DNA from 2 places in the Shewanella sp. BJSY2023SW005 genome. Region 1 is predicted to be linked to the other one. Evidence: predicted binding sites of a transcription regulator. Region 1 holds the regulator's gene; the other holds the start of a gene.
What was found. The regulator MetJ, encoded in region 1, represses methionine synthesis genes. The targets are predictions, from matches to a motif close to TAGACGTCTAGACGTCTA.

Region 1 (4,456 bases):
TAATCTGGACCCCAATAATCCGCCGGAAATCCAAGATTTGACCTCCCAGGGGCGAGTGGTGGCCGGGGCGGTTTCCGAGCTCGGGGTGGCCGTGAGCTATCCGCTATCTATTGTCAACATGCCGGTGACAGTGGGAGTCACTCCCAAGCTGCAACGGTTGGATAGTTTTAATTATGCTGTCAGCGCCAATAACTTCGATGCCGATGATTTCAACGATGATGATTATCGAAGCGATGACACTGGCTTTAACCTGGATATTGGTCTGGCATTCCAGCCATTGGATGGTTTGGTTATCGGTGTCAGTGGTCGCAACCTCATCAAGCGGGACTTGAGCAGCATAGAGGCCGGCGGTGTGCAGCTTACCTATCAGGTGAAACCTATGGTTACCGCAGGGGTGGCCTATGACTGGGCAGCCTTTTCACTCAGCAGCGACTTGGATCTTACCGACGACGACAAGTTTGCCGAGCTTGAGGGCAGCCGCTATTGGCGTTTAGGCGGTGAATACCGGCCTACCGACTGGGTTGCTTTACGGCTCGGTTATCGCCAGGATCTCAATGATCACACCGCCGATCTTTATTCACTCGGGACAGGGTTCGCCATAGGCAACAGTTTCCGGCTGGATCTCACCGGCATGTTTGGCAGCGATGACGCCATAGGCGGCGTACTGCAAACCAGCTATCACTTCTAAAATTAACCGTTGATGAGCGCCAGGCTTGATTTGATGGTCAGCAACAGGGCGCTCAACGCGCACAGCGCCAGCGTCAGGACTCGGGTCTTCTCTTTATCCACCCGGCCCACCAAGCGGCCAGCCACCAGAAAACCGAGAAATACCGAAGGCAGCAGCAACAGCGAAAGCCATAGGTGTCTCAAGGTCAAGAGGCCAAAACAGCCGAGAATAATCAAGGCTATCAATGAGCTGAAGATGAAGAAGGCCGACAGCGCTGCGCGGAACTGACTGGCATCCTTACCCGCCAGCAGCAGGGCCATCGGCGGTCCGCCTATGGCGGCCACGGTACCGAAGATCCCGGAAAATATCCCGGCAATAAACAGGCTGAGGCGGTTGATCTTGATGCTGTACTTTCTAAGGCTGAGGAATACGGCTACGGCCACAATCAGGGCTATGGTCAAGCCCAGAATAGGCTGCGGCGCCAGCAACAGCAGGGTGGCGCCAATCAGGCCGCCGGGAAGCCTTCCCAACAAGGCATATTGCAGGCCGTTGAATTCCAGGTGGCCACGCTCGCGTACCAGTGTCAGCAGGGCGATGGAAAACCCCATGGCGATAACTGGGGCAGGAACCAGTTCCGGATCGACGATATACAGCAAAGGTGTGGCTACCACGGCCAAGCCAAAGCCTATCAACGACTGGGTCAGGGCGCCGGTAAATATGATCAGGGACGCCAGTAGCAGGGTGACGGGATCTATCAGTGACAACATTCGCAAGCCCCAAAAAAGACAAGGATCGCACCGCGATCCTTGTTCAACTATAAGGTAATTCTGAGGGACAACACACTTACTCCATGTCTTCCCATTCTATGCCCATGGCATCCATCATGCGCTTGGCCTCTTCCGGGATGCTGTCGGGTTTGTCTTTGGACAAATCCCCATCGTTGGGCAGTGGCTGGCCGGTATAGGCATGCAGGAAGGCTTCGCACAGCAGTTCGCTGTTTGTGGCGTGCCGCAGGTTGTTTACCTGGCGCCGGGTGCGCTCATCGGTCAATACTTTCAGCACCTTCAACGGAATAGAGACAGTGATTTTTTTCACTTGCTCATTCTTCTTGCCGTGTTCGGCATAAGGGCTGATGTATTCGCCATTCCATTCAGTCATTGATTCACCTGTGATCTCACTAATTCGCAGCAGATTTTAAACCCTTACAGGATACAGTCAAATGATTGCCTGCAAAATCTGTGCAATATGAACAGAAATCCATACATTTGGACGTCCAAACGTCTTGATGCCTATTGACGGCTGGATGGTCATTGGTTAGATTTAGACGTCCAGACATCTTTATGGTGTCGAACCTCAGCATTCAGGAGTCGATTATGACAGAGCGGCGATTAGCAACCACAGCGGTCCGGCAGGGCATCGAATCAGACAGCCAGCACGGGGCCGTGGTGCCACCCATCTATCTGTCGACCAACTATGCCTTTGATGGCCACACTCAGCCAAGAGCCTTTGATTACAGCCGCTCGGGTAATCCTACCCGCTCCATTCTGGGGGATGCCTTGGGGGAGCTGGAACAGGGCTGCAGTGCGGCAATCACAGCGACCGGCATGGCGGCCATTACTCTGGTGGTCAACCTGCTGGGGCCGGATGACCTCTTGTTGGTGCCCCATGACTGTTATGGCGGTAGCTATAGGCTGTTCACCAATCTGGCTGCCAAGGGCCAGTTTCGCTTGCAGGTTTTGGATCAAACCGACCCGCAAGCACTCGCCGCTGCCATGGCGCAAAAGCCGCGCATGGTGTGGCTCGAGACTCCGTCCAATCCGCTGCTGCGGGTAGTGGATATTGCTGCTATTGCCGAGGCGGCCCACCAGCAGGGCGCATTGGTGGTGGTCGACAACACTTTTTTATCGCCGGCGCTGCAACAGCCTTTACTGTTGGGGGCCGACATAGTGGTGCACTCGACCACTAAATACATCAATGGCCACAGCGATGTGGTGGGCGGCGCCGTGATTGCCAAAGATCCTGAACTGGCAGAGCAGCTGCACTGGTGGTCCAACACGCTCGGGCTGAGCGGTGGCGCCTTCGACAGCTACCTGACCCTGCGTGGCCTGCGTACTCTGGCGCTGAGGATCCGCGAGCATCAGGCCAATGCCGAGCGCATAGTGGCGCTGCTGAGCCAGAGTCCCGTGGTAGACAAAGTTTACTATCCGGGGCTTAAGAGCCACCCAGGTCATGAGATTGCCGCCAGGCAGCAGAGTGGCTTTGGCGCTATGCTGAGTTTTGAACTCAAGGGTGATGAGGCGCAGGTGGTTGCCTTCCTCGGCGCGCTCAAGCTGTTTTCCGTGGCCGAGAGCCTGGGAGGGGTTGAGAGCCTGGTGGCCGTGCCCGCCACCATGACCCACAGAGCCATGGCGAGTGAGGCTCGCGCCGAAGCCGGTATTAAAGACACGCTTATCCGCTTGTCTGTGGGTATAGAGGATGGCCGGGATCTGCTGGACGATATCGCCGCCGGATTGGCGGCAGCCGCAAACTGTTGAATTGAAGGAGCTTGAGATGGCACGTTGTCACCTACATAAGTTTGGCGGTTCCAGTCTCGCCGATGCCGATTGCTACCGACGGGTCGCCCATATTTTGCTAACCCATGGTCATGCCGATGATCTTGTGGTGGTTTCCGCCGCCGGCAAGAGTACCAATTTTCTCTATAAACTGCTGAACTTGAAGGAATCTGGCGCTCTGTGGCAGGAAGAACTACAGGTGCTTGTCGGTTATCAGCAGAATCTGATTGAACAGCTGCTGGGCAATGAACAGGCACGCCAGCTGCGGGAGCGTCTGTCTACAGATAAGGCGCAACTGGCCAGTTTATTGTCCTTGCCTGAACTCAGCGAATACCAATGCAATCAGGTGGTGGGTTTCGGCGAACGCTGGTCGGCCAGACTGATGGCGGCGCTGCTGCGGGAGTCCGGTGTTGCCGCTTCCCATGTGGATGCCCGCAGTTTATTGATTGCCGATGAGGGCGCAGTACCCAGGATTCGCCTCGATGAGTCCCGTGAAAGGGTGCAGCGGCTGCTGGCCGAGCATCCCGATGAGCGCCTGGTGATCACCGGCTTTATCTGCGCCAATAGCCAAGGCGAAACTCTGTTGCTCGGTCGCAACGGCTCCGACTTCAGTGCCACTCTTATAGCCAGCCTGGCCGATATCGACAGGGTCACTATCTGGACAGATGTTGAAGGGGTGTTCAATGCCGATCCCAACAAGATTGCCGATGCCAAATTGCTGAGTAGCATGTCGCTGGCTGAGGCCGACCGCCTGGCGCGGCTCGGCTCCCCGGTACTGCATTGCCGTACCCTGCAGCCGTTATTTAATACCGATGTCAGCCTGGCGGTGCGTTCGAGCTACGCCTCGCATACCGACTTTACCCTGATAGCCCCCAAGAGTGATGCCGCAAGCGCCCCTGTGGTGACCAATCTCAATCAGGTGTCCCTCTTGAGCCTGGAGTTCAATGGCACCCAGGCTCAGACTCAGACGCTCGATGCGCTCAATGAGGCGGGTTTGACCCCGCTGGCCTACTGGTCTCAAGGGCAACACAAACTTGAGCTGGCCTTTACTCCCGAATTATCCCGCCAAGTCTGGCAGTTACTGGAAGCGCAGACATCCCAGCTTAAAATTCAAAGTATTACCGAGGACAGAGAGCTTGGGCTGGTGGCCCTGGTAAGCAGTGGCGCCGGCAGTTATCGCCGTAGTTTTGCCCGCTTGCTGAGCCGTGAAGCGCGGCCTCTGTATCAGGACCAACTC
Region 2 (4,456 bases), on a different contig from region 1:
AAATAATGCCTGAATGGGCACCGAAGCGGCGGCCGAGATTGAGCTGCCTGGGTGCCATCATGATAAAGCCGTAGTGGTTGAGCATGCCGGTTTCCCGGTCGCGCATGGACAGCGACTCAATTCTGTGACTCTGGCATAAGAGCGCCAAGTCTTGCTGCAGCAGAATTTGGAACGGCTCCAGCATATAAGGGCTGATGTGTTGTTGTTCGTTGGCATGGGCATTGATGACACACAGGCAACCGAATACCGAGCCGTCGGGCCAGAGCACTGGCCGGGATAGAATCCCCAGGACATTGCTGAACTCTTTTGGGTTGTCATCATTGGTGGAGCGGGTGAGATCCAGATTGACGCCCTCGGGTGGGCTATCGACCATACGCTGGAATACACTTTCATCGGCAGAGAATACCTTGCCGGGCGGGAACCTGTGGCTGGCATCGGCGGCGCTGACAATGACTTCGAATCCCTGATCTGTCTTTTGCAGCACAAAGACTTTGTCGGCCTGGTAGTAACGTTTCATTAGCTCACATTGATGCATCCAGCGAATAAGGTTGAGTCTGTGGCTTTCATTTTCCAATAGGCTCTTGCCTGGGTCTATGGTATCCGGGAGCATATCTCTTCCTGAGTCGAGTGGCTTAAGTTCAACTTTAAGTGTGGAAGCAGTATGGGAATTTCGCAAATCGAGTGCGGCTGCAACAGGCTTTGGCTATAATGCGGCTTCTTTTATTGCTGAGCCTTTTTGATGCCAGAAACCATGCAATACCGCCAGGCTGAGGCGGCCGATGTTGAGACGATTGCCAGCCTGGAGCAGCGCTTCGGCCAGGATGAGTTGAGTGCCAGAGAGCGTACACGGGGCATGCAAGGGCAGGGCTTTTCGGCCAAGGAGCTTGAACCTCTGGTGGCCGCCGGTCATGTGTGGTTGGCGTTGGACGCGACTAAGGTAGTCGGTTATCTGATAACCGGCAGTTGGGATAAACTCAAGCATTCGCCTTTGTGTCAGGCCCTCTGTCGGCAACTGACCCAGAATCGCTTTGACCTGGGGCTGAACTGGCAGCAAACTCTGCATTACGGCCCGGTTTGGGTGCATCCTGATTATCGTGGCAAGGGCGTGTTTGATAAGCTTTACGGCGCCGCCAGAGCCAACATCAGTGCGCCTTGGCTGGCACTGATCGCCGAGGACAACGAGGCGTCTATACGAGCCCATAGCAGGGATGGCCGCATGCGCACCCTGGACTTTGTCACCCTTTGCGGCCGGGATTTTTATCTGCTGCTGGGCTAACAGCCGCTTTGACGCGGGAGAGCAAGATGCAAAACACGCCAGAAACCCTACTGCAAGCCTGTGAGTCGCGAAGGTTATCTGCCTGGGATAATGTCAGATACCTGGTGTCTGTCTTGACGCTGCAGGGCGAACAGGCAAAGGCCTTTGAAGCCCAAATCGATGGCAAGCCGCATTATCTGCTGCAAGCCTTGGGCGTCTGTTTCGACTGTGGGCGCAGCAACAGTTATCAGGTGCAGATCCGTCTGTTGACCGATACCGAATTCACTCCAATGAAAGTGTTGGATATCACGCCGCTATCGGCCGAGCAGTTGAGTTACCTCTGTATGGAAACGGCTCATTTCGATCACTGCTACTGAGTGTCAGCCCGGCAGATATAAAAAAACCGCCCTGAGGCGGTTTTTTTGCAAGCTGAGTCTATTACAGACCTGCGTCGGCGCGCAGGGCTTCAGCCTTGTTGGTTTGCTCCCATGGGAACTCATCACGGCCGAAGTGACCGTAAGCGGCGGTGCCTTGATAGATGGGACGCGCCAGATCCAGCATCTCGGTCAGGCCGTATGGGCGAAGATCGAAGTGCTGACGTACCAACTGGATAAGCAATTCTTGCGAGACTTTGCCGGTACCGAAGGTTTCCACACTGATGGAGGTCGGTTCGGCCACACCAATGGCGTAAGACACCTGGATTTCACAGCGATCCGCCAGACCGGCAGCCACTATGTTCTTGGCAACGTAACGGGCAGCGTAAGCGGCGCTACGGTCAACCTTGGATGGGTCTTTACCTGAGAAGGCGCCACCACCGTGACGGGCCATGCCGCCGTAGGTATCAACGATGATCTTGCGACCGGTCAAACCACAGTCACCCATAGGGCCACCGATAACGAAACGGCCGGTTGGGTTGATGAAGTACTTGGTGTCCTTGTTCAGCCACTGGGCAGGCAGTACCGGCTTGATGATGGTTTCCATCACGCCTTCCACCAGATCCGCCTGACTGACGCTGTCGCAATGCTGGGTAGAAAGTACCACGGCATCGATACCGACAATCTTGTTGTCTTCGTAGGCGAAAGTCACCTGAGACTTGGCATCGGGACGCAGCCAAGGCAGAGCGCCGCTCTTGCGTACTTCTGACTGGCGCTTAACCAACTGGTGAGCGTAAGTGATAGGAGCCGGCATCAGCACGTCAGTCTCATTGCTGGCGTAACCAAACATCAGACCCTGGTCACCGGCACCCTGTTCTTTGGGATCGGCGCGGTCTACACCCTGATTGATATCGGGGGACTGCTTGCCGATGGCGTTCAGTACCGCACAGCTGTCGGCATCAAAACCCATATCTGAGTGGGTATAACCAATATCGCGAACGGTTTTACGGGTCAGCTCTTCAATATCAACCCAGGCTGAGGTGGTGACTTCACCGGCCACCAGTACCATGCCTGTCTTGACCAAGGTTTCACAGGCTACACGGGCCTTGGGATCCTGAGCCAGAATCGCGTCGAGTACCGCATCAGAAATCTGATCGGCGATTTTATCTGGATGTCCTTCTGAGACCGACTCAGAGGTAAACAAGTGTTTTGCCATAATTCGGAAAATCTCGTCTTTGGAATTCAAACGTGTAGAAGCATCTACATCTAGACGGCCATTTTAGTTGAATTCAACCTGGATAACACCCCTTGTCGCAAATATTTGTGCGCCAAGACGCAGGAATGGGCGTGAACAACTAAAACCTTTTTTCACTGTTTTCAGCTATTTTGCTGAAATATGAAGGTTAAATTTGTCGCGGTTTCAGTGTTTTTTGTCTGCGATATAGATCCCATGCCTGAAGTGAAAGTTGTTTTTGAGCCTGATTACCGACCACTTTGTTGGGCGGGGGTTTTGTCTTTGTTGTGTAAGTGTAGGCGCCAGGTGAGCTTGTCGATATCAATGACGACCCGAGAGGGCGAATTTTATTTGCGTCCTTCTGCCCGGTGGGGGAAAATATGACTCCATTTTGCCCAAGACCTCTAAGAAATAAGCAGGAGAGAGCATGTCTTCCCGTAAAGAACTCGCTAACGCTATCCGTGTTTTAAGTATGGACGCAGTCCAAAAGGCCAATTCCGGCCACCCTGGGGCTCCCATGGGGATGGCTGATATTGCCGAAGTCCTGTGGCGGGATCACCTCAAGCACAACCCTGTGAACCCTCAATGGGCCGACCGCGACCGCTTTGTGCTGTCAAACGGCCATGGGTCCATGCTGCATTACTCACTGCTGCATCTGAGCGGTTATGATCTGGGCATTGACGATCTCAAGCAGTTCCGTCAGCTGCACTCTCGTACTCCGGGTCACCCTGAATATGGTTATGCCCCCGGCATCGAAACCACCACAGGGCCTCTGGGCCAAGGCATCACCAATGCCGTGGGGATGGCGATTGCAGAAAAGACTCTGGCGGCTCAGTTTAACCGCGAAGGTCACGATGTTGTCGATCACCACACTTATGTCTTCATGGGTGACGGCTGTCTGATGGAAGGTATCTCCCATGAGGCCTGCTCACTGGCTGGTACTCTGGGTCTTGGCAAACTGATCGCCTTCTGGGATGACAACGGTATCTCCATCGACGGTCATGTTGAAGGCTGGTTCAGCGATGATACTCCTAAGCGCTTTGAAGCCTACGGCTGGCACGTGGTTGCCGGTGTCGACGGTCACGACCCACAAGCTATCAACGCCGCCATCGAAGCCGCTAAGGCCGATCCACGTCCATCGCTGATCTGCTGCAAGACCGTCATAGGTTACGGTTCTCCCAACAAGTCCGGTTCTCACGATTGCCATGGTGCGCCGCTGGGTGATGCCGAAATTGCCGCCGCCCGTGAATTCCTGGGCTGGAAGCACGATCCATTTGTGATCCCATCTGAAATCTATGCTGCCTGGGATGCCAAGGAAACCGGTAAGGCCGCCGAAAGTAGCTGGAACGACAAGTTCGCCGCCTATGAAGCCGCTCACCCTGCGCTGGCCGCCGAGCTCAAGCGTCGCCTCAACGGTGAACTGCCTGCCAACTTTGACGCCGATGCCAAAGCCTACATAGAGCAGCTGCAGGCCAATCCTGCCAATATCGCTTCCCGCAAGGCCTCGCAAAATGCGCTGGAAGCCTTCGGTAAAATGTTGCCTGAATTCTTAGGGGGCAGTGCCGATCTGGCACCTTCCAACCTGACCATGTA

Region 2: metK (methionine adenosyltransferase) is a predicted target of MetJ. The motif match lies at 2,889-2,906, and genes of this name have one in related genera.

The regions. Positions count from the first base shown of each region.
Region 1 covers NZ_JBKORJ010000026.1:2,912-7,367, reverse strand. Annotated here, with positions in the region: gene traF (conjugal transfer protein TraF) at 1-688, shown strand, start outside; gene ACMHXI_RS07780 (sulfite exporter TauE/SafE family protein) at 691-1,434, opposite strand; gene metJ (met regulon transcriptional regulator MetJ) at 1,511-1,825, opposite strand; gene metB (cystathionine gamma-synthase) at 2,041-3,201, shown strand; gene ACMHXI_RS07765 (bifunctional aspartate kinase/homoserine dehydrogenase II) at 3,218-4,456, shown strand, end outside.
Region 2 covers NZ_JBKORJ010000027.1:102,164-106,619, reverse strand. Annotated here, with positions in the region: gene ACMHXI_RS08810 (deoxycytidine triphosphate deaminase) at 1-610, opposite strand, end outside; gene ACMHXI_RS08805 (GNAT family N-acetyltransferase) at 740-1,276, shown strand; gene ACMHXI_RS08800 (hypothetical protein) at 1,303-1,632, shown strand; gene metK (methionine adenosyltransferase) at 1,694-2,845, opposite strand; gene tkt (transketolase) at 3,291-4,456, shown strand, end outside.